3 regions of the Chromobacterium sp. genome follow, and region 2 is predicted to be linked to each of the others. Evidence: predicted binding sites of a transcription regulator. Region 2 holds the regulator's gene; each other region holds the start of a gene.
What was found. Region 2 encodes sigma-54, which starts transcription at its own class of promoters, with help from an activator protein. Its sites were predicted from a motif close to CTGGCACGCTTCATGCTT; they were not measured.
Positions count from the first base shown of each region.

Region 1: flgB (flagellar basal body rod protein FlgB) is a predicted target of sigma-54. The motif match lies at 2,964-2,981, and genes of this name have one in related genera.
Region 3: glnA (glutamate--ammonia ligase) is a predicted target of sigma-54. The motif match lies at 3,807-3,824, and genes of this name have one in related genera.

Region 1 covers NZ_JAYSGF010000009.1:102,845-109,936, forward strand. The annotation lists gene ACE3QM_RS07005 (EAL domain-containing protein) at 1-988, shown strand, start outside; gene ACE3QM_RS07010 (hypothetical protein) at 1,064-1,891, shown strand; gene ACE3QM_RS07015 (response regulator) at 1,906-2,703, opposite strand; gene flgB (flagellar basal body rod protein FlgB) at 3,006-3,422, shown strand; gene flgC (flagellar basal body rod protein FlgC) at 3,422-3,832, shown strand; gene ACE3QM_RS07030 (flagellar hook assembly protein FlgD) at 3,850-4,557, shown strand; gene flgE (flagellar hook protein FlgE) at 4,595-5,839, shown strand; gene ACE3QM_RS07040 (flagellar basal body rod protein FlgF) at 5,857-6,600, shown strand; gene flgG (flagellar basal-body rod protein FlgG) at 6,665-7,092, shown strand, end outside.
Region 2 covers NZ_JAYSGF010000010.1:30,031-37,122, reverse strand. The annotation lists gene hprK (HPr(Ser) kinase/phosphatase) at 1-285, opposite strand, end outside; gene ptsN (PTS IIA-like nitrogen regulatory protein PtsN) at 278-739, opposite strand; gene hpf (ribosome hibernation-promoting factor, HPF/YfiA family) at 861-1,175, opposite strand; gene ACE3QM_RS07330 (RNA polymerase factor sigma-54) at 1,243-2,667, opposite strand; gene lptB (LPS export ABC transporter ATP-binding protein) at 2,671-3,399, opposite strand; gene lptA (lipopolysaccharide transport periplasmic protein LptA) at 3,396-3,947, opposite strand; gene lptC (LPS export ABC transporter periplasmic protein LptC) at 3,937-4,506, opposite strand; gene kdsC (3-deoxy-manno-octulosonate-8-phosphatase KdsC) at 4,503-5,027, opposite strand; gene ACE3QM_RS07305 (KpsF/GutQ family sugar-phosphate isomerase) at 5,053-6,033, opposite strand; gene ACE3QM_RS07300 (cation:proton antiporter) at 6,153-7,092, shown strand, end outside.
Region 3 covers NZ_JAYSGF010000016.1:69,622-76,713, forward strand. The annotation lists gene mgtE (magnesium transporter) at 1-1,144, opposite strand, end outside; gene mtgA (monofunctional biosynthetic peptidoglycan transglycosylase) at 1,342-2,025, opposite strand; gene aroE (shikimate dehydrogenase) at 2,142-2,963, opposite strand; gene ACE3QM_RS10940 (rhodanese-like domain-containing protein) at 3,161-3,613, opposite strand; gene glnA (glutamate--ammonia ligase) at 3,882-5,300, shown strand; gene ACE3QM_RS10950 (DUF4124 domain-containing protein) at 5,424-5,897, shown strand; gene glnL (nitrogen regulation protein NR(II)) at 6,022-7,074, shown strand.

The DNA of each region.
Region 1 (7,092 bases), on a different contig from region 2:
CGCGGAGCCGGTTGGCGAGGCGAGCTGGCTGCCGTCGGCGCCCGAGCGCATCGGCGTGCTGGCCGCGCCACAGTGGTCGGCGCTGGTCTGGCAGGCCTTGCGGACGCAGTGGCTGGCCTTGCTGCTGGCGGCGGCGCTAGGCTGCGGCATCGCTTGGGGCGTGCGCCGAGGCGGCGGCGGCCGCAAGGCGACCGGCTGGGAGATTGCCGAGGGGATTCGGCAGAAGGAATTCTTCGCGCATTACCAGCCCATCGTCACCGCGAGCAATGGCGAGTGCGTCGGCGTGGAAGTGCTGGCGCGCTGGCGACATCCGGTGCAGGGCAATGTGCGTTCCGAGGTGTTCATCCAGACCGCGATCGACGCCGGCCTGATCGTGGCGCTGACGCGTTATCTGCTGCGGCGCGTGGCCGAGGAGCTGCAGCAGATCGTGTTGCCGCCGGGCTTTATGGTGGGCATCAATATTTCCACCGAGCACCTGGCCTTGCCTGAATTGCTGGACGATTGCCGCGCGCTGGTCAATCTGCTGCGCGACAAGCAGGCGCAGCTGGTGCTGGAGATTTCCGAGCGCGCGCCGCTGCAGGAGGCCTCTGGCGCGCAGAAGGTGATCAATGGGCTGCGGCAGATGGGAGTGAGGCTGGCGCTGGACGATTTTGGCGCCGGCTATGCCGACAAGGCGTATTTGAGCCGCTGGGGCTTTGATTATCTGAAAGTGGAAAAAGGCTATGTGTCGGCGCTGGGGCAGGACAGCCTGAAGGGCAATATCCTGGACGGCCTGCTGCTGTCATCCAATGAGATGGGGGTGCAGGTCATCGTCAAGGGGGTGGAGACCCAGGGGCAGCAGAGCTATCTCAACGTCAAGGGGTTTGAATATCTGCAAGGCTTTTATTTCGGCAAGCCGATGACCTTGAATCATTTCCGGCAATGGCTGTATTCCGGCATCGCCGAAAGCCGCGGCCGGCCTCCCGGCAAAACTGGCGGCGAGGGCTGATCGCCGCCGTTCGCTTGGGCGTCGGGGCCCGCTTTGCTACAATGCGCCCTTTTTTGTTTCAGGAAAGGGGTAGGAATGGTGTATGCCGTGCAGCGTTATGCGGCCTCCCGTCCTTGGGCCAAGCGGATCGGTCAACTGTATGCGCAGGCCGCGCAGCCGTCCGCGGCTCGCAAGGAAATGAAGGAAGTGATCAAGCGTGAGCTGGAGCGCGCCGCCCAAGTGTTTGAAGTGCGGCAGCAGACCATAGTCGCCGAGCTGGCGCTGGCGGAATCCTGGGGCTGCTTTGCGCGCCATGGCCGCGTGATCTCCCACCTGGACGACGCCTTGGCTCAGGCTCTGGCCCATACCCGCCTGCCTTCCCATTTGCCGGATACCTTGATCCTGCCCGCGGATGCCTTCTTCCTGCATGTGCCGGCCGGTGGCGGCGCCTTTGTCGTGCATCAGCCGGAGCGCAAGGTCTTGTTGCTGACCCTGGTGGGCGCGGACTTTTCCCTGGAGGCCGCGCAGTGGCTGCAAGGCTCGGATGGCGTCGAGGCGTTGGCGGTCAGCTACCCGGGCGAGTTGGCGCCGCAGATCGCGGCGGTGGCGGAGCGCTGGCAGCCCTTGCTGGCCTCGGTGTTGAACGGGCTGGCGATGATGACCCAGCCCAAGCTGGAACTGGAGCTGGCCTGGCAGGCCGGCGCGCCGCAGCAATGGGTGGAACAGGCCGCAGCACCGAGCTGCGTCAAGACCCGGCAGCGCGGCCGCAGCCAGCTGTTGAAGGCCGGTTTCAGCGAGGTGAGCTATTGCCGCATCACCGAGCTTGGCGCGGCTGAGGCTTACGCGACCCAGGGTTATTGGCGCCGCCAAGCCTTTGGCGAGGCCAAGGCCAATTCGCGCCTGGTGTGGGTGGCGCCCAAATAGGAGCGAGCCTGCGCTCAGTATTCCTGTAGCAGCTCGCGGATGGTGTCCCTGAGCTTATTGGTGGAGAAGGGCTTGTCACAGCAGGCGGACACGCCCGCCGCTTCCACCTCGGCCAGGCGGTCGCGGTCGGTCTCGCTGGTGATCATCAGGATGGGGGTGCGTCCCTGTGCGCCGTCCTGGCGGATGTGGCGCGCCAGCTCGCAGCCGTCCATGCCCGGCATGTGGTAGTCGATGATGATCAGCTGGAAGCTGTCGTTGGCCAGCATGGGCAGCGCCTCGGCGCCGCTGGACGCCTCGGTGAAGTGCTCGAAGCCAAGGCGTTCCAGCACGGCGCGCACATGGCGGCGCGAGGTCAGGCTGTCGTCGACGATCAAAATGCTGACATTGGCCAGATCGGTGTCCACCTCCATCGCCAGGCTTTCGGTGTTGATGAAGTCCAGCGCATTGGCCAGCGCCTCATCCAACTGGGCGCTGGTGAACGGCTTGGGCAGGATGCCCAGGCTGCCGGCCTGGCGGATAGGTTCCAGCCGCTCCGGATTGGTTTCGCTGGAAACCAGAATGAAGGGCATGCCGCTCAGGTCAGTGCTCTCGCGCATTTGCTGCAACAGCTGCTGTCCGGTCATGTCCGGCAGATAGTAGGCGCTGATCACCAGGTCGGGGCGCGACTGGCGCGCATGCGACAGCAGTGATTCGCCGTCGGCATGGGTTTCCACCCGGGTAATGCCCATTTCGCCCAGCGCCCTGCTGATGATCTGAGCCTGTACATGCGATGGCTCGGCCAGCGCGATGATCAAATGTTGTACTTCCAGCATGCTTGTTCCCCCGCCTGTCCATTCTCTTTTATAAAGCCGGCCGCCTGTGCCGGCTTCTTGCACGAGTGTCGGTGATTCTCGGCGCGTCTTCAATGGTTCTTATGATGGTTTGGCACGAATTACGTAGTGCGGCAAGTGAAATCTGTCCTGTGTCCGCCGCGGCGGCAAATCTTGCCGGCCAGGTTTGCCGCTGGGCGCTTCTATGCGGCGGGTTTTGATTCGCGTAGATACAAATCAATGGTTTGGCTGTGGTTTTCGTCCTGGCACGGTTTCTGCTTTAGTGCTGTCCCAAGGAGGCTAGCATGCTAGACAAGATTGCCAAACATTTCGACTTTCAGCAGCGGGCGCTGAATTTGCGGGCTTATCGCACCGAGGTGCTGGCCAGCAATATCGCCAACGACGAAACCCCCAACTACAAGGCGGTGGATTTCGATTTCGGCAAGGCGCTGCAGGCGCAGACCGACGCTCAGGGTCGTTTGGCAATGAACCTCACCGATGCCCATCACCTGGCTGGCGCCAGCGGCGGCAACGGCAATGGTGCGGCCTTGCAATACCGCGCGGCGGTGCAGCCCAGCGTCGACGGCAACACCGTGGACATGGACGTGGAGCGCGCGGCCTTCGCCGACAACGCGGTCCGTTTCCAATCCACGCTGACTTTTTTGAGCAAGCGGATCAGCGGATTGAGTTCGGCGATCCAGGGCCAGGGAGGCAATAGCTGATGTCCTTGTCCAATGTGTTTTCCATAGCCGGTTCGGCGATGTCGGCGCAGTCCATGCGCCTGAGCCTGGTGGCCAGCAATATCGCCAACGCCGAAAGTTCGACCAGTTCCACCGGCGAGCCCTACAAGGGCCGCCACGCGGTGTTCACTGCGACTCCGGTGACGGCGGCGCAACCGCAAGTGGCCGGCGTGCGCGTGACCGCGGTGGTCGAGGACCAGACCCCGCCGCGGCTCAAGTACGATCCGGGCAATCCGCTGGCCGACCAGCGCGGCTACGTCACGCTGCCTAACGTGAATCCGGTGGAGGAGATGGCGGACTTGATCGCCGCCTCCCGCGCCTATCAGAACAATGTCGAAATCATGAATACGGCCAAGACCCTGCAGCAGAAAGTGCTGCAGCTGGGCCAGTGAGTGGAGAGGACTAAGCGATGGCTAGCTCAAACCCGTATGACGTACTGAACACCCAGACCCAGGCGAACCCGAACAGCAGCGTCAATGGCGGCAGCAACTCGGGCGTGGTCGGCAGCAGCGCGACGGATATCCAGAATACTTTCCTGAAACTATTCGTCGCCCAGCTGCGCTCGCAGGACCCGATGAACCCGATGGATAACAGCCAGATGACCAGCCAGATGGCGCAAATCAGCCAGGTGGGTGGCATCCAGCAACTGAACCAGTCGATGCAGGCCCTGGTCGGCGCGCAAGCGGCATCGCAGTCGTTGATGGCGTCCAGCATGATAGGCAAGAAAGTCCTGGTGGCCGGCAACGATCTGCCAGTGAACGAGGCGGGCGGCGGCAGCACGGCTGGTGTATTGCTGAACGGGCCGGCGCAAACGGTGAAGATCAGCATCAAGGACGCCAATGGCAATCTGGTGCGCGTGATGAATGTGGCCAAGCCGGTGGCCGGTGTCAACACCTTCACCTGGGATGGCAAGAACGACGCTGGCGAGGCGGTTCCGGTCGGCAAATACACCTTCAGCGCCGATGTGACCCAGGCCAGCGCCAATGGTGGCACCAAGGCAGTGGCTTACAACACCAAGAAGGTGACCGCCGTGGCCTGGGACCAGGGTGTGCCGGAACTGGTGCTGCCGGATGGCACGCGCGCTCAGCTGGGCGATGTGGCGCAAATGACCGCCTGAACCCCGCCGACCTCATTCGACTTCAAGGACTGACATCATGGGCTTTCAACAAGGCTTGAGCGGCTTGAACGCCGCCTCCACCCAGCTGGACACCATAGGCAACAACGTGGCCAACGCCAACACCGTCGGCTTCAAGGGTTCGCGTACCGAATTCGCCGATATGTATGGCAGCTCCCTGTACGGCATCTCCACCACCACGCCGGGTATCGGCGTCAAGGTGGCGGCGGTGACGCAGAACATGAGCAATGGCAATATCACCCCCACCGGCCGCAGCCTGGACCTGGCGATCAATAACGGCGGCTTCTTCACCGTGGCCCAGCCGGACGGCACCCTGGCCTATACCCGCAACGGCCAGTTCCAGGTCAACAACCAGGGCTATGTGGTGAACAACGGCAACTTCCTGCAGGGCTGGCAGGCGGATGCCTCCGGCAACGTCACCCAGGGACCGGTGGGCAAGCTGCAGCTCAATACCAATCTGGTGTCGCCCAAGCCCACCACCCAGGCCACGCTCGGTCTCAACCTGGATTCGCGCAAGGCCTCGCCCACAGTTACGCCGCTGGACCCGACCAATTCGGCGACTTACAACTGGTCGAATACCAATACCGTATACGACTCGCTGGGCAATCCGCACCAGGTGACCATGTACTATATCGCCGGCGCGGCCACCCCCGCCGGGCGGACCTGGACCGCGACCGCCTATGTGGACGGCAATCCGGCCAATAACACGCCGCCCAACAGCAATACCTTCTCCATGGTGTTCGACACCTCTGGCGTGCTGACCACGCCCGGACCGTTCAACGTTAACTTCACCCCGGTGCCGGTAAACGGTTCGGCGGTGCCGCAGACGGTGGCTTTCAAGTTCAACGGCTCCACCCAGACCGGCCAGGACTTCGGCGTGACCACGCCGCCCATCATCGACGGCTTCGCGCCGGGCAGCCTGAAGAGCGTGAATATCTCGGCGTCGGGCATTGTCCAGGCCACTTTCACCAATGGCCAGACCAAGACCATAGGCCAGATCGCCTTGGCCAACTTCATCAATCCGCAGGGTCTGCAGTCCAAGGGTAATAATCTGTGGTCGCAGACTTTCGACTCCGGCTCGGCGTCCTATAACGTGCCGGGCACCGGCAATACCGGCACCATACAGTCCGGCGCGGTGGAGGATTCCAACGTCGACCTGACCTCGGAACTGGTCAATATGATCACCGCGCAGCGCTACTACCAGGCCAATGCGCAGACCATCAAGACCCAGGACACCCTGGTGCAGACCTTGCTGAACATCTGATGAGCTGAGCGCGCGCGATGGATAGAATGCTTTACCTGGCGATGAACGGCGCCAAACACGTGATGTGGCAGCAAGCCACCACCGCCAACAACCTCGCCAATGTGCACACCAACGGTTTCAAGGCCGATGTGGTGGCCTTCCGCGCCTTGCCGGTGGTGGGCGAGGGCGCGCCGACGCGGACCTATGTGGTGGACAACACCGTGGGTCACGACCTCAGCCAGGGCAGCTTGATGCACACCGGCAACACCAGCGATTTCGCCATCGGCTCCAAGGGCTTTTTCGCGGTGCAAGCGCCGGATGGCGGCGAAGCTTACACCCGCGACGGCGGTTATGTGCTGGATGCCACCGGCATGATGCGCACCCGCTCCGGCCTGCCCATCATGGGCGATGGCGGTCCCATCGTGGTGCCCACTGGTTCCCGCATCCAGTTGGGCGCCGATGGCTCGGTGGTGGCGACTCCACAGTCCGGCACGGTGCGCACGCCGCAATTGGTCGGCCAGATCAAGATGGTCAATCCGGGTCCCAAGGAAGTGTACAAGGGCGAGGATGGGTTGTTTCGCATCAACGGCGGCGGCAATGCTGCCGCGGACGCCAATGTCAAGCTAGTGCCGGAAACGCTGGAAGCGAGCAATGTCAACTCGGTGGAGAGCCTGGTGCAGATGATTTCCCATGCGCGCCAGTACGATCTCAATGTCCGGCTGATGCAGACCGCGCAGCAGGGTGACCAACAGGCAGCGCAATTACTGTCCACCAACGGCTGAAAATAATATGCGAGCCGCCACCTGGATTAAGGCAAGGCGGCTCTGGAGACGGGGTAAACAAGCTATGATGCGCGCACTTTATATTGCCAAGACCGGCATGGATTCCAGCCAGTTTCAACTGGATGTGGTATCCAACAACCTGGCCAACGTCAACACCGTGGGCTTCAAGCGCAGCCGCGGCATTTTCGAGGATCTGTACTACCAGACCCTGCGCCAGCCTGGCGCGCAACTGGCCAATGGCAACACCACGCCCACTGGCCTGCAGGTAGGCACCGGTTCGGCTGCGGTGGCCACCGCCCGCATCCACTCCCAGGGCAATCCAAACCAGACCGGCCAGCCGCTGGACATGCAGATTTCCGGTGAGGGTTTCTTCCGCATCCAGTTGCCGGACGGCACCACCGCCTATACCCGCAACGGCGAGTTCAAGCGCAACGCCAATGGCGACGTGGTGAACCCGGACGGTTATCCGCTGAACCCCAATATCAACATCCC
Region 2 (7,092 bases):
CTGGTCGTTGGCCACCATCACCACCGACATGCTCTTGTGGAACAGCTGGTCCAGCGCGGTCTTGGCGGCGGATTGCTCCAGCCGGTTCAGATAGTCCACCTCGGCGAGGCCCAGCACCTGGACCCGGTTGGGGTGGATGAAATTGAGGTGGCCGACCAGCGCCTGCGTCGGGCGCTGCTCGTCGTTGCCTATCATATTGTCGGCGCCGCCGGTGCCCGCGACCCAGGTCAGGTTGAGCTTCTGCTGGTTTTCCTGGTACAGCCGGCGGACGCTGATGCTAGGCATTGGGCACCCAATTATTGAGCAGCTGGTAGAGCTCGTCGCGCGCGGCGGTGCCCAGCATCTGCTCGCGCATCTGGCGGCTGGAGAATAGCTGGGCCAGTTCGGACAGCACTTGCAGATGCAGATCGGTCGCCTGTTCCGGCACCAGCAGCACAAACAGGCACTGCACCGGCTTGCCGTCGGGCGCGTCGAAGGGGATAGGGGTTTTCAGGCGAATGAACACGCCCATCGCCTCCTTCAGGCCGCGCGCGCGGCCGTGCGGAATCGCCACGCCCTGGCCCAGGCCAGTGGAGCCGAGTTTTTCGCGGGCGAACAGACAATCGAAGATTTCGCTGCGCGCGATGCCCCGGGTATTTTCAACCAAGAGGCCAACTTGCTCGAACACGCGTTTCTTGCTGGCGACATCGAGGTCGAGCAGCACGTGTTCGGGAGTCAGGATTTTGCCGATGAGGTTCATATTGGATTATGCATGCGGCTGAGAAAAACCCGGCAATTCTACGTTGCCTTGATAGTACTGAAAACGGGCAAGTGCAAAGAAAAGCGGGAACCCGCAGGCTCCCGCCTTCCAGATCAAGGAATTACAGGCTGGCTTCGGGGGCCGGAGCACGGTGTTCAGACTGCTTTTCCTTGTGTTTCAGCACTTGACGGTCCAGCTTGTCGATCAGCAGATCGATGGCGGCGTACATATCGGACTCGGTGGCTTCCACGTGGATGTCCTTGCCGGACAGATGCACGTTGACTTCAGCTTTTTGCACCAGTTTATCAACAGACAGAGTAACGGAAATGTCGATCACATGGTCGACATGACGAGTAACGCGCTCCATTTTGGTTTCGACGTATTCGCGCAGGGCGGGAGTTACTTCCAGATGCAGTCCAGTTACTTTGAGGTTCATACCCTAGCTCCTTCTGGTGTTGACAGTCCGGTCGGGTCGGCCGGATCGCTGTATTCTGCCGCCGGGATCACAGCGTCTTGCGCTGGTTGACCGGCGGTATCTGCATGGCTTCACGATACTTGGCTATCGTGCGTCTGGCAACTTGTATTCCCTGCTTGGCCAGCGCTTCGACCAGGGCGCTGTCGGACAACGGTTTGCTTGGCGCTTCGGCGTCGATCAGGCTGCGGATATGGGCCTTGATCGCGGTGGCCGAGCACTCGCCGCCGCTGTCGGTTTCCAGCGAGCTGCCGAAGAAATACTTGAGCTCGAACAGCCCGCGCGGGCACAGCAGGTACTTTTGGGTGGTGACTCGGGAAACCGTGGATTCATGCAGGCCCAGCTCGTCCGCGATATCGCGCAGAATCAGCGGGCGCATGGCCACTTCACCGTGTTCAAAGAACGATTGCTGCCTGTCAACGATAGCTTCCGCCACTTTCAGGATAGTGTCAAATCGCTGCTGGATGTTCTTCACCAGCCATTTTGCTTCCTGCAGCCGCGAGGACATTTCGCCGTTGCCGCCGCGGTTTTCCGCCAGCAAGCGCGCGTACATCTGGTTGACGCGCAAACGCGGCACGGCGCCGCCGTTGAGCGTCGCCACCCAGCGTCCCTTGCGTTTTTTGACCGAGACATCCGGAATCACGTACTGGGTGTCGCTGGCGCCGAAACCGGCGGTGGGGCGGGGGTTGAGGCGGGCGATCAGCGCCTGGGCGGCGCGCAGCGCGGCGTCGTCCACGCTCAGCAGTTTCTTTAGCCGGGTGTAGTCGCGATTGCCGAGCAAGGCCAGGTGATCACGGACGATGGCCAGCGCCAGGCCGCGCTGCGGCTCGTCCGGGTCCAGCCGCTGCAGCTGCAGCGCCAGCGCTTCCGGCAGCGAGCGCGCGCCGACGCCGGGCGGATCGAACTGCTGCAGCAGGCGCAGGCCTATCATCAGCTCGTCGGTTTCGACTTCCAGCTCCAGCGGCAGATGGCTGGCGATGTCTTCCAGTTCCTGGCTCAGATAGCCGTCGTCGTCCAGTTCTTCGATCAGCAGCCGGACGATGGCGTGATCGCGCGTCGGCAGCGCCACCTCGCCCAGCTGCGCCAGCAGGTGTTCGCGCAGGCTGACCGGGCAGGGGACGTTGAGCATAGGGTCCAGCTCATCGTCGCCGTCGCCGCGGCGTGCGCCGCTGCCCCAGTCGCTCAGTTCACCGGCCTCGCCGCCGCGCTCGGCCTCGTCGCCGCCGCTTTCTTCGCGGCTTTCCGCCGGGCCGTCCTGCTCCTGACTGGCGGCGCTGTCCGGCGTCTCGCCCTGCGGCGCCTCGTCGCCGCGCTCAAGCAAGGGATTGTCCAGCAGGAAGCGTTCGACCTCGGTCTGCAGGTCGAGCGTGGACATCTGCAGCAGCTTGATCGACTGCTGCAGCTGCGGCGTCAGGGTCAGCTGCTGCGATACCTTGAGCTGAAGGGTCTGTTTCATCGCTTACAGGTGGAAGTGTTCGCCAAGATAGACTTCGCGCACCTTCTCGTTGTTGACCAGTTCTTCCGGCTCGCCGGAGGCGAGCACCGAGCCTTCGCTGATGATGTAGGCGCGGTCGCAGATGCGCAGGGTTTCGCGCACATTGTGGTCGGTGATCAGCACGCCGATGCCGCGCTCCTTCAGGAAGGAGATGATTTTCTGGATGTCGATCACCGCGATCGGGTCGACGCCGGCGAAGGGTTCGTCCAGCAGGATGAAGCGCGGCCGGGTGGCCAGCACGCGGGCGATCTCCACGCGGCGGCGCTCGCCGCCGGACAGCGACAGCGCGCTGCTGTCGCGCAGGTGGCCGATGTTGAGGTCGTCCAGCAGCAGGTCCAGCTCTTTTTCCAACTCCTTGCCCTTGAGGCCGGACACTTCCAGGATGGCTGCGATGTTTTCCTCCACCGTCATGCGGCGGAAGATGGACGCTTCCTGCGGCAGATAGCCCAGGCCCAGCCGCGCGCGGTGGTGGATGGGATAGTGGGTGATCACCTGGTCGTCGAGGCGAATCTCGCCGTCGTCGGCGCCGATCAGGCCGACGATCATGTAGAAGCTGGTGGTCTTGCCGGCGCCGTTGGGGCCGAGCAGGCCCACCACTTCGCCGCTGGCGATTTCCAGCGCCACGTCCTTGACCACGGTGCGTTTCTTGAAGCGCTTGCGCAGGCGCTCTACCTTGAGCACGCTTGGCGTCATTTGGCGGCTCCGCTGGCGGGTTTGGCCGCGGCCGGCTGCGAGGCGGCGTTCTTGGGCTGCAGGATCACGGTGACGCGGCCCTTGTTGGGACCGGTGGCGGTGCCGCCGGTGACCTGGTAGGTCTCGTTCTGGGTGTTGTAGGTGATCACATTGCCCACCACCAGGTCGCCCTCGCGCTTGACGCGGGCATTGCCGGTCAGCACCGCGAGATTGGCGGCGCTGGTGTAGTCGAGGCGGCTGGACTGGCCTTCCACCCATTCGTTCTTGCCGTCCATCTTCTGGCGGAAGGTGACGATGCGGCCGGTGGCCACCAGGGTCTGGTTGCCTTGCTTGTCCTGGGTGGCGACGACTTTGTCGGCGTTCAGGCGCAGCGTGCCCTGGATCACCACCACATTGCCCTCGCAGGTGGACACGCCCTTGATCTGGTCCATGGTGCAGCCGTTGTCGCTGGTGATTTCCAGCGGCTTGGTGCGGTCGGCCTGCTCCGCGTGGGCGAAGGAGGCGGCCAGCGCCAGGCTGGCCAGCAGGAGACGGAACTTATTTTTCATAAACGATCTTGGTGTGAGACAGCAGGTTCAACAAGCCTGTCTGTTGCTGGTAAACGAAACCCACGGAATTGCCGTGCGACTTGCCATGATAGAACACGGTGGGCGCGGCGGAGCGGGCTATCTTTTTGGCGGTGTCGACATGCATGGCGCTGGTGACGACCTTGGTTTCCGGCTTGTCCGCCATCGGCGGCTGTATCATCACCGCCTTCTTGTCGAAATAGGCCTGCTGGGTCTTGTTGTTGTAGCGGCCGACATCGCCGGTCAGCTGGTATTGCAACACGCCCTGCTGGTATTGGTAGAGCTCGGGATTTTCGAAGAAGGCGTCGTCCTTGCCCGGGTATTGCCACATGCGGGTGGCGATCAGCCGTTCGTTGAGCTTGCCTTGCGGGTCGAAGCGCGAGGCGGTCAGGTGCTCGGCCACGTATTCGGGCTTGTCCGGGTCCAGTTCGCGGCGATTGCTGTCCCAGCGCGACACCTGGTCCAGCCACACGGTCAACAGGCCGGTCAGGCCGACCAGCAACAGCGGGAACAGCCGGTGGGAGCGCAGCAGCCGGATCATGCCAGATACCTTGCCAGGATGGCGTCGAAGGTGCCTTGGGCTTGCATGATCAGTTCCGCCAGCTCGCGCACCGCGCCCTTGCCGCCGGAACTGCCGGTGACATAGTGGGCGCGCTGGCGCACCAGGGCCGGCGCTTCCGGCACCGCGACGGCCAGGCCGACGCGGGTGATGATGGGCAGGTCGATCAGGTCGTCGCCGATGAACGCGCATTCCTCGGGCTGTAGTTCCAGCCGCTCCAGCAACTCGTTCAACGCGACTTTCTTGTCATGCACGCCGCCATAGTAATGGTCGATCTGCAGCGCGCGGGCGCGGTGTTCCACGCAGCGGTCGGCGCGGCCGGAGATGATGGCCAACTGGACGCCGGTGGATTGCAGCAGGCGCAGGCCCAGGCCGTCCTGCACATTGAAGGATTTGCTTTCCTCGCCGTGGGCGTTGTAGTAGATGCGGCCGTCGGTCATCACGCCGTCCACGTCCATGATCAGCAGCTTGACCTTGCGGGCCTGCTCGAAAATGCTTTGCATGCTTGTCCTTGCTAATGTCGGCGACTCAGATCACGCCGGCCTTGAATAGATCGTGCAGATGCAGCGCGCCTATCAGCTTGTCGCCTTCATCTACGACCAGCAAGCTGGTGATCTTGTTCTGTTCCATCAGGAATACCGCCTCGGTGGCCAGTTTCTTCGGGCCTATGGTGCGCGGCGAGCGGCTCATCACCTGATCGATGCTCAGATCGTAAAGATTGGCGGAGCGCTCCAGCGTGCGGCGCAGGTCGCCGTCGGTGTAAACGCCCAGCAGGGTGTCGTCGTCGGCGCAGATGGCCAGCATGCCCAGGCGCTTGCGCGACAGCTCCAGCAACGCGTCCTTCAGCGGGGTGCCCGGCGCCACCCGCGGCAATTCATCGCCGCTGTGCATGATGTCGGATACGTGGACCAGCAGCTTGCGCCCCAGGCTGCCGCCCGGGTGGGACAGCGCGAAATCGCCCTGGCCGAAGCCGCGCGCGTCCATCAGCGTCACCGCCAAGGCGTCGCCCAGCGCCATCTGCACCGTGGTGCTGGTGGTTGGGGCCAGGCCCAGCGGACAGGCTTCCTTCTCCACATGAGCGTCCAGATGGATGTCGGCCTCCTGCGCCATGGTGGAGCCTTCGCGGCCGGTCATGCAGATCAGGCGCACGCCCTTGCGTCGCAAGGCCGGCAGCAGCGCGATGATTTCGTCGCTCTCGCCGGAGTTGGACAGCGCCAGCACGATGTCCTGGGCGGTGATCATGCCCAGGTCGCCGTGGGCGGCTTCGCCCGGGTGCACAAAGAAGGCCGGCGTGCCGGTGCTGGCCAGCGTGGCGGCGATCTTGCGCGCCACGTGGCCGGACTTGCCCATGCCGGTGATCACCAGGCGTCCGGCGCTGGCCAGGATCAGGTCCACGGCGGCGAGAAAATCGCCGTTCAGGCGGCGGGACAGCGTGGTGAGGGCTTCGGACTCTATCTGCAGGACTTCCCGGGCCAGTTGGAGCCGGGACGGAGCTTGTACTTTTTCCATAATTCGAAAGTATATCAAAGGTTATAATCGCTGAACGCAGGCTGGTGCATCTTTTGCTTGGCATGTGTTAAAAATTGCAGTCTTTTCCCTTTCTCTAGCTTCAGGAGCCCCGCCGCGCGATGCATTCGTCACTAGCCCCTATCGTCTTGGTTCTGCTGGCCGCGGTGCTGTCGGTGACCTTGTGCCGCAGCCTGAAAGTGCCGGCCATGCTCGGTTATCTGGTGGTGGGCTTTCTGACCGGCCCCGGCGTGATGAATCTGATCCCGCAAGGCGAGGAAACCGCCTTTCTCGGCGAAATCGGCATCGTTTTCATGATGTTCTCCATCGGCCTGGAGTTCTCCCTGCCCAAGCTGCGCGCGATGCGGCAGCTGGTATTCGGCGTCGGCTTCGGCCAGGTGGCGGCCACCATGCTGCTGGTGGGCCTGGCGGTGGGCTGGCTCAGCGGCAGTCCGTTGACAGGCTTCGCCGTCGGCGGCGCGCTGGCGATGTCGTCCACCGCCATCGTCAGCAAGCTCTTGAACGAACGCCTGGAGTTGAACCAGGCCCACGGCCAGCTGGCCATCGGCGTGCTGCTGTTCCAGGACATCGCGGTGGTGCCCTTGCTGATCCTGTTCCCGGCCTTCGCCGGCGGCAGCGATACCTTGTGGATGGACCTGGGCCTGGCGGCGCTGAAGGTGGTGGTGGTGCTGGCCTTGCTGCTGTTCTTCGGACAGCGCCTGCTGCGGCCGTGGTTCCATCTGGTGGCGCGCCAGCGCTCCGGCGAGCTGTTCATGATCAATGTGCTGCTGGTGACGCTGGGCGTGGCCTGGCTGACCGAGTTGTCCGGTCTGTCGCTGGCCTTGGGCGCCTTCGTCGCCGGCATGCTGATTTCGGAAACTGAATACCGCTATCAGGTGGAGGAGGACATCCGGCCGTTCCGCGACATCCTGCTGGGCTTCTTCTTCGTCACCGTCGGCATGAAGCTGGAACTGACGGTGCTGTTCGAGCGTTTCGGCGAAGTGCTGCTGATGCTGGCCCTGCTGCTGCCGATCAAGGTGGCGGTGGTGTTCGGCGTGGCGC
Region 3 (7,092 bases), on a different contig from region 2:
CCTGGTTCAGCTGCATCTGTCCCATCGCCAGCGCGCGCACGATCATGGTGATGGTCTGATTACCGGAGTTGCCGCCAATGCCGGCGACGATGGGCATCAGCGCCGCCAGCGCCACCAATTGGGAAATGGAGTGTTCGAACACGCCGATCACGCGCGAGGCGATGAAGGCGGTGCACAGATTGATCGCCAGCCAGGCCCAGCGGTTCTTCACCGAGTCGATCACCGGCGCGAACAGGTCTTCTTCCTCTTTCAGACCAGCCAGATTCAGCACTTCGCTGTCGGATTCCTCGCGGATCACGTCCACCATCTCGTCCACGGTCAGCCGGCCGATCAGCTTGCCGGCCTCGTCCACCACCGGCGCGGTGATCAAGTCGTAACGCTCGAAGGCCAGCGCCGCGTCGGCGGCGTCTTCGTCCGGATTGAAGCTGACCAGTTCGGTGGCCATCACCTCGGACACCAGCGCGTCGGGATCGGACACCAGCAGCTTGCGGATGGACAACACGCCCATCAACAAGCCTTGCTCGTCGATGACGAAAATCTTGTCGGTGTGGGCCGGCAGTTCATCGAAGCGGCGCAGATAGCGCAGCACCACCTCGCAACTGACGTCGGCGCGGATCTTGACCAGGTCGAAATCCATCAGCGCGCCAACCTTGTCTTCATCGTAGGACAAGGCCGACTGCAGCTGGGCGCGCTCTTCCTCGTCCAGGCCGCCCATCACTTCGTACACCACCTGGCGCGGCATGTCCGGCGCCAGCTCGGCCAGTTCGTCGGCGTCCAGCTGCTCGGCGGCGTTGACCAGCTCGCCGTGCTCCATCACTTCGATCAGCGATTCCCTGACCGCGTCCGACACCTCCAGCAGGATGGCGCCGTCGCGCGCGCCGTCCACCTGATCCCAGACCAGCAGGCGTTCTTCCAGCGGCAAGGCTTCCAGGATATGCGCGACATCGGCCGGATGCAGTTGCTCCAGCTTCAGGCGCAGCGCTTCCAGATTGTAATGCGGGGCCAACGGATCCGTCGGCGCGTCGCTCGCCTCCGGACGGGATACCAGATCTTCCAACTGCCGCTGGCGCTCGATCAGGCGCTGCACCAGGGCCAGGCTTTCTTGCAGACGATCGGCGGATTGTTGCTTGAAGGCAACCGTCATGCACGTCTCCTTCCGCCTCGATGGCGCGCGGCGCGGGCGGTCGGAGGCGGGCTTTATTCTCTAACGGTAAATCGGGATTGGATTACGGGGTAACTGGGTAAGTCCATGTGTAGCCGCCATGCCTAGCGCACGGCGCACTTGAAGAAAGTCGCGATTGTAACATGCGCCCGCCCGCGGCTCCAATTGCGCCCCAGGGATCAGGGCAGCTCCACGTAAGCCATGCGCCGCTGGATGATGCGGGTCTTGCGCGCCAGGCCGGGCGCGCCACGATGGCTGTCGTAATAACGCGGATTGGGCACCATCGCGGCCAGTTTGGCCGCCTGCGCCGACGACAGCCGCGCCGCGCTCGAACGATAGTAATGGCGCGACGCCGCCTCGGCGCCAAACACGCCGTTGCCCCATTCGATCACGTTCAGGTAGATCTCGAAGATGCGTCGCTTGTCCAGCACCGTTTCCAGCATCACCGTGATCAAGGCTTCCTCCAGCTTGCGCCATGGCGTCTTGCTGCTGGACAGGAACAGATTCTTGGCCAACTGCTGGCTGATGGTGGAGCCGCCGGCGACGATCTTGCCCTTCTTCAGGTTCTTCTCGAACGCGGCCTCGATGCCGTCCCAGTCAAAACCTTCGTGGTCGACGAACTTGGCGTCCTCGGATGCGATCAGCGCGCGCTTGAGATTGGGCGAGATCTGCTCATAACTCACCCATTTGTGGCGCAGCTCGGCCTCGGGGTCATCCTGCTGCAGCTTGGCCAGCTGTTCGTTCATGAAAGAACTGGCCGCCGGATTGTGGCCGCGCCAATAGACGATATGGCCGAAGATCCACAGGTTATACAGCAGAAAGGCGGCCATCAGGGCCGCCAGCACTTTCAGGAAAAGACGCATCATCTGACTCGCAAAGCGAGCCCCCTCGCAGGGCAAGGGGGATTGGGATTCAAACCGCGGGAGGGAAAAGCGACGCCTTGTGTCTATGGGTCCGGACCCGCCGGACCCGGCGAGCGTCAGGCCAGCACTTCCCGCAGCATATTGGTCACTTTGCGAGTGGCCGGCTCCACGCCGCGCCAGATGGCGAAGGATTCCGCCGCCTGCTCCACCAGCATGCCCAGGCCATCGGCCAGCATGCCGGCGTTTTCCGCCTGCGCGCGCTGCAGGAAAGGGGTCAGGCCCTTGCTGTACACCATGTCGTAAGCCAGGGTACGAGCCGTGAACAGGCCGTAGGGAATCGGCGGCAGTTCATTGCTGAGGCTGGTCGATGTCGCATTGATCACGATGTCGAAGCTGCGTCCCTTCAACTGCTCGTAGCCTATGGCCTCCACCTTGCCCCAGGGCGCGAAGTGATGCGCCAGCGCCTCGGCCTTGATCAGGGTGCGGTTGGCGATGGTCAAGGCGGCCGGCTTTTGCGCCAGGATGGGTTCCAGCACGCCGCGCACCGCGCCGCCCGCGCCCAGGATCAGCACCTTGGCGCCGGCGATCGGGTAGTCCAGATTATCAACGATGTCGCGCACCAGGCCGACGCCGTCGGTATTGTCGCCATAGGCCTTGCCGTCGCGGAAGCTCAGGGTGTTGACCGCTTCGGCGGCGCGCGCGCGCTCGGTCACTTCATTGGCGAAGCGGTAAGCGTCGCCCTTGAACGGCAGCGTGATGTTCAAACCCTTGCCGCCGGCGGCGACGAATTCGGACACCACCCCGTTGAACTGCCCCAGCTCGGCGAACAGCTTGTCGTAGCTGATGTCCTGCCCGGTCGCGCTGGCGAATTCGTTATGAATGAAGGGCGACTGGCTATGGGAAACGGGATTGCCGATAACGGCGTAACGGTCGGTCATGAGTCAGCTTTCCAAAATGTCGGCATGTTATGTATATAAAAGCGGCTAACAAAACCTCGCCGCTAGGCAAACACGCGGACTCCGGCTGGGTTTTGTTGGCGGCTCTCGCCGTCTTGCTCGCAAGCGAGCGGCGCCAGAACGACACTTTGCCGTGGAACACGGCAAACATCAACCACGTCGCGCCGCTTGCCGCCACCTCAGCCCTGCTGCCAGGGCAGGCCGCGCGCCTTCCAGCCGCCCAGCGCGCCGCGATGCCCCGCCGCGTCCTTATCGCCCTCGAAACCTTCCAGCACGTTGTAGGCCTCGGTATAACCGGCGGCGGCGGCCAGGCGCGCGGCTTCGTCCGAGCGCACGCCGGAGCGGCACATCAGCATCAGTATCCCATCCTTGGGCAGCATCTCCTGCAATTGCTCGATGAAACGCGGATTAGGCTGCATTCCGGGAAAGCTTCGCCACTCCAGCCGCTGGGCATAGGGCACCACGCCGACGAACTGCCATTCCGCCGCGCTGCGCACGTCCAGCAAGGTCGCCTCCGGCAGCGCCTGCTTCAACTGGTGCGCCTCCTGCGGCGTCAGCGCGCCGCGATAGGGCAAACCCTGTTCTTCGGCCCGGCGCTGCGCCTGCTGCAATATCTGCGTCATTTGATCCATGCAAGCTCTCCTCGCGGCCAAGACCGCCCTCAATACCTTTATATACACAGATTATCCATACCAGCGCACCGCTGCAACGCAAGATCAGCCCCATTTTGGTGCACGACTTCGGTACAGGCACCAAGCTGGTTCATTCAACTCTGCTAGCGCCCGTTTTTGGGCTATGACACAATGGAATCTCGGCGATTTTAAGCTGGCACGCTTAATGCTTAAGCGTTAGCCGTACACTAATTCGCACATGATGCATGTAGCCTTTCAGGAGAAAACCATGGCGGTTGCAGACGTAGTCAAGCTGATTACCGAAAACGATGTCAAATTCGTAGACCTGCGCTTTACCGATACCCGCGGCAAAGAACAACACGTGACCATCCCGGCCCACGTGCTGCTGGACGATCCGGAAGCATGGTTCGAGCACGGCCATGCTTTCGACGGCTCCTCGATCGCAGGCTGGAAAGGCATTCAGGCATCCGACATGCTGCTGATGGCCGACCCGGCCACCGCTCGCATCGACCCCTTCTACGACGAACCCACCGTCTTCCTACACTGCGATGTGATCGACCCGGCCGACGGCAAGGGCTATGACCGCGACCCGCGCTCCATCGCCAAGCGCGCCGAAGCCTATCTGAAGGCATCCGGCCTGGGCGACACCGCCTACTTCGGCCCGGAGCCGGAATTCTTCGTCTTCGACAGCGTGACCTGGGGCACCGACATGTCCGGCTGCTTCGTCAAGATCAAGGCCGAGGAAGCCGCATGGGCGTCCGCCGAGGAATTCGAAGGCGGCAATATGGGCCACCGCCCGGGCGTCAAGGGCGGCTACTTCCCGGTGCCGCCGGTGGACTCCTCCCAGGACATCCGCTCCGCCATGGTGCTGCTGCTGGAAGAACTGGGCATCCCGGTGGAAGTGCATCACCATGAAGTGGCCACCGCCGGCCAGAACGAGATCGGCACCAAGTTCAGCACCCTGACCCAGCGCGCCGACTGGACCCAGATTCTGAAATACGTGGTGCACAATGTGGCGCACAGCTACGGCAAGACCGCCACCTTCATGCCCAAGCCCATCGTCGGCGACAACGGCTCCGGCATGCACGTGCACCAGTCGATCTGGAAGGACGGCAAGAACCTGTTCGCCGGCGACGGCTATGCCGGCCTGTCCGACACCGCGCTCTACTACATCGGCGGCATCATCAAGCACGCCAAGGCGCTGAACGCGATCACCAATCCGGGCACCAACTCCTACAAGCGCCTGGTGCCGCATTACGAAGCGCCGGTGAAGCTGGCCTACTCCGCCAAGAACCGCTCCGCTTCCATCCGCATTCCGCACGTGGCCAGCCCCAAGGGCCGCCGCATCGAAGCGCGCTTCCCGGATCCGCTGGCCAACCCCTATCTGTGCTTCTCCGCGCTGCTGATGGCCGGCCTGGACGGCATTCAGAACAAGATCCACCCGGGCGACGCCGCGGACAAGAACCTGTACGATTTGCCGCCGGAAGAGGACAAGCTGATCCCGACCGTGTGCGCCAGCCTGGACGAGGCGCTGGCCGCTCTGGACAAGGACCGCGAGTTCCTGACCCGCGGCGGCGTGTTCTCCAATGACTGGATCGACGCCTACATCGAATTGAAGATGCAGGAAGTGAACCTGACCCGCATGACCACGCATCCGGTTGAATTCGCGATGTATTACTCGCTGTAAGCGAAGCGGATCATCCCCGCAAACGAAACGGCAGCCTCATGGCTGCCGTTTTCATATATGACTTGGCCCGCCGATTTGCATATCATTAGCAATGCCGAAACCAAGAATCCGACTCCGCCGCTCATGAAAACGCTATCCCTCTGTCTATTGCTGCTGCTCAGCGCCTCGGCGCAGGCCACCGTTTACAAGTACGTGGACAAGGACGGCAACGTCACCTTCACCAATGTGCCCATCCGCGGCGCGCAGCCGATACGGCTCAACCCGCTCTCCTCCTATCCCAGCCAGCACAAGAACAGCGGCAACAGCAGCGGCGGCGCGGCGCCAGCCAAACCGTCCAGCAGCTTCCCCAGCGTCGACCCCGGCACGCAGAAACAGCGCGATAGCGGCCGCCGCAAGATCCTGGAACAGGAACTGGCCAATGAGCAGAAAGCGCTGGCCGATGCGCAAAAGGCGCTGACCGATGGCAAGGCCACGCGCAACGGCGACGAAACCCGCAATTACCAGAAATACCTGGACCGGGTGCAGAAGCTGCAGGACGAAGTCACCGATCGCCAGAAGAACGTGGAAGCGCTGCGCCGCGAATTGGGGCAAAACTAGTTTGACGCACCATCTTGGTGCATACTGCCATTAAACGGGCCATTCCCCATCCCACGGGCATGGCCCGAATCTTGCTGCGCCAACGCATGCCCTTCGCGACCGAGCCCACAGGACACCCCACACCATGCCGCCGACCAGCTTTGCCGGACTAGAACTGCTGGACACCCCCGTGCTGATCGCTGATGCCGACGGCGCGCTCCACTTCGTCAATCCCGCCTGCGAGAACCTGCTGGCGCTGGGCAGCCGCGAGCTGCGCCGCCACAGCCTGTTCGAACTGTTCCAGCCCTGCCCGGCGCTGCGCCAGGCGCTGGCCACCGCGCTGCGCCACAACGCCAGCTTCATCGAACACGATCTGGAACTGATCCCGCAGCACAGCGAGCAGGCGCTGCACATCGCGCTGTCCATCACCCCGGTGGACGCCGACGGCGGCTTGGCCTTGATCGAGCTGCGACCGCTGGATCAGCAGTTGAAGATCGCCAATGAAGAGCGCTTGCTGCTGCAGCACCAGGCCAACCGCGAGTTGATCCGCAACCTGGCGCACGAAATCAAGAACCCTCTGGGCGGCATCCGCGGCGCGGCGCAATTGCTGGAGCACGAGTTGCTGGACCGCCCCGAGCTGAAGGAATACACCGCGGTGATCAAGGAAGAGGCGCTGCGCCTGCAGTCGCTGGTGGATCGCCTGCTGGCGCCGCACCGCAGCCATGTGCGCGCCGAAATCAATATCCATGAAGTGCTGGAGCGCGTGCGCAGCATCGCGCTGGCCGAATTCCCGCATGGCTTGCAGATCCGCCGCGATTACGACACCAGCCTGCCGCTCCTGGTGGCGGACAAGGAACAACTGATCCAGGTGGTCCTCAACATCGTCAAGAACGCGACCCAGGCGATGAAGGGCAAGGGCGAGCTGGTGCTGCGCACCCGGGTCGCGCGCCAGGCGACGCTGGCGCGCAAGCGCCACACCCTGGCATTGAAATTGCAGATCGTCGACAACGGCCCCGGCATTCCCGACGAGATCAAGGACCATATTTTCTACCCGCTGGTCACCGGCCGCGCCGAAGGCACCGGCCTGGGGCTGACGCTGGCCCAGGCCTTCGTCCATCAGCATGGCGGCAATATCGAGTTCGAATCACGGCCGGGACAGACCTGTTTCACGGTGATGCTGCCTTTCGCCACCGACTAAGCATTGAACGATAAAAAC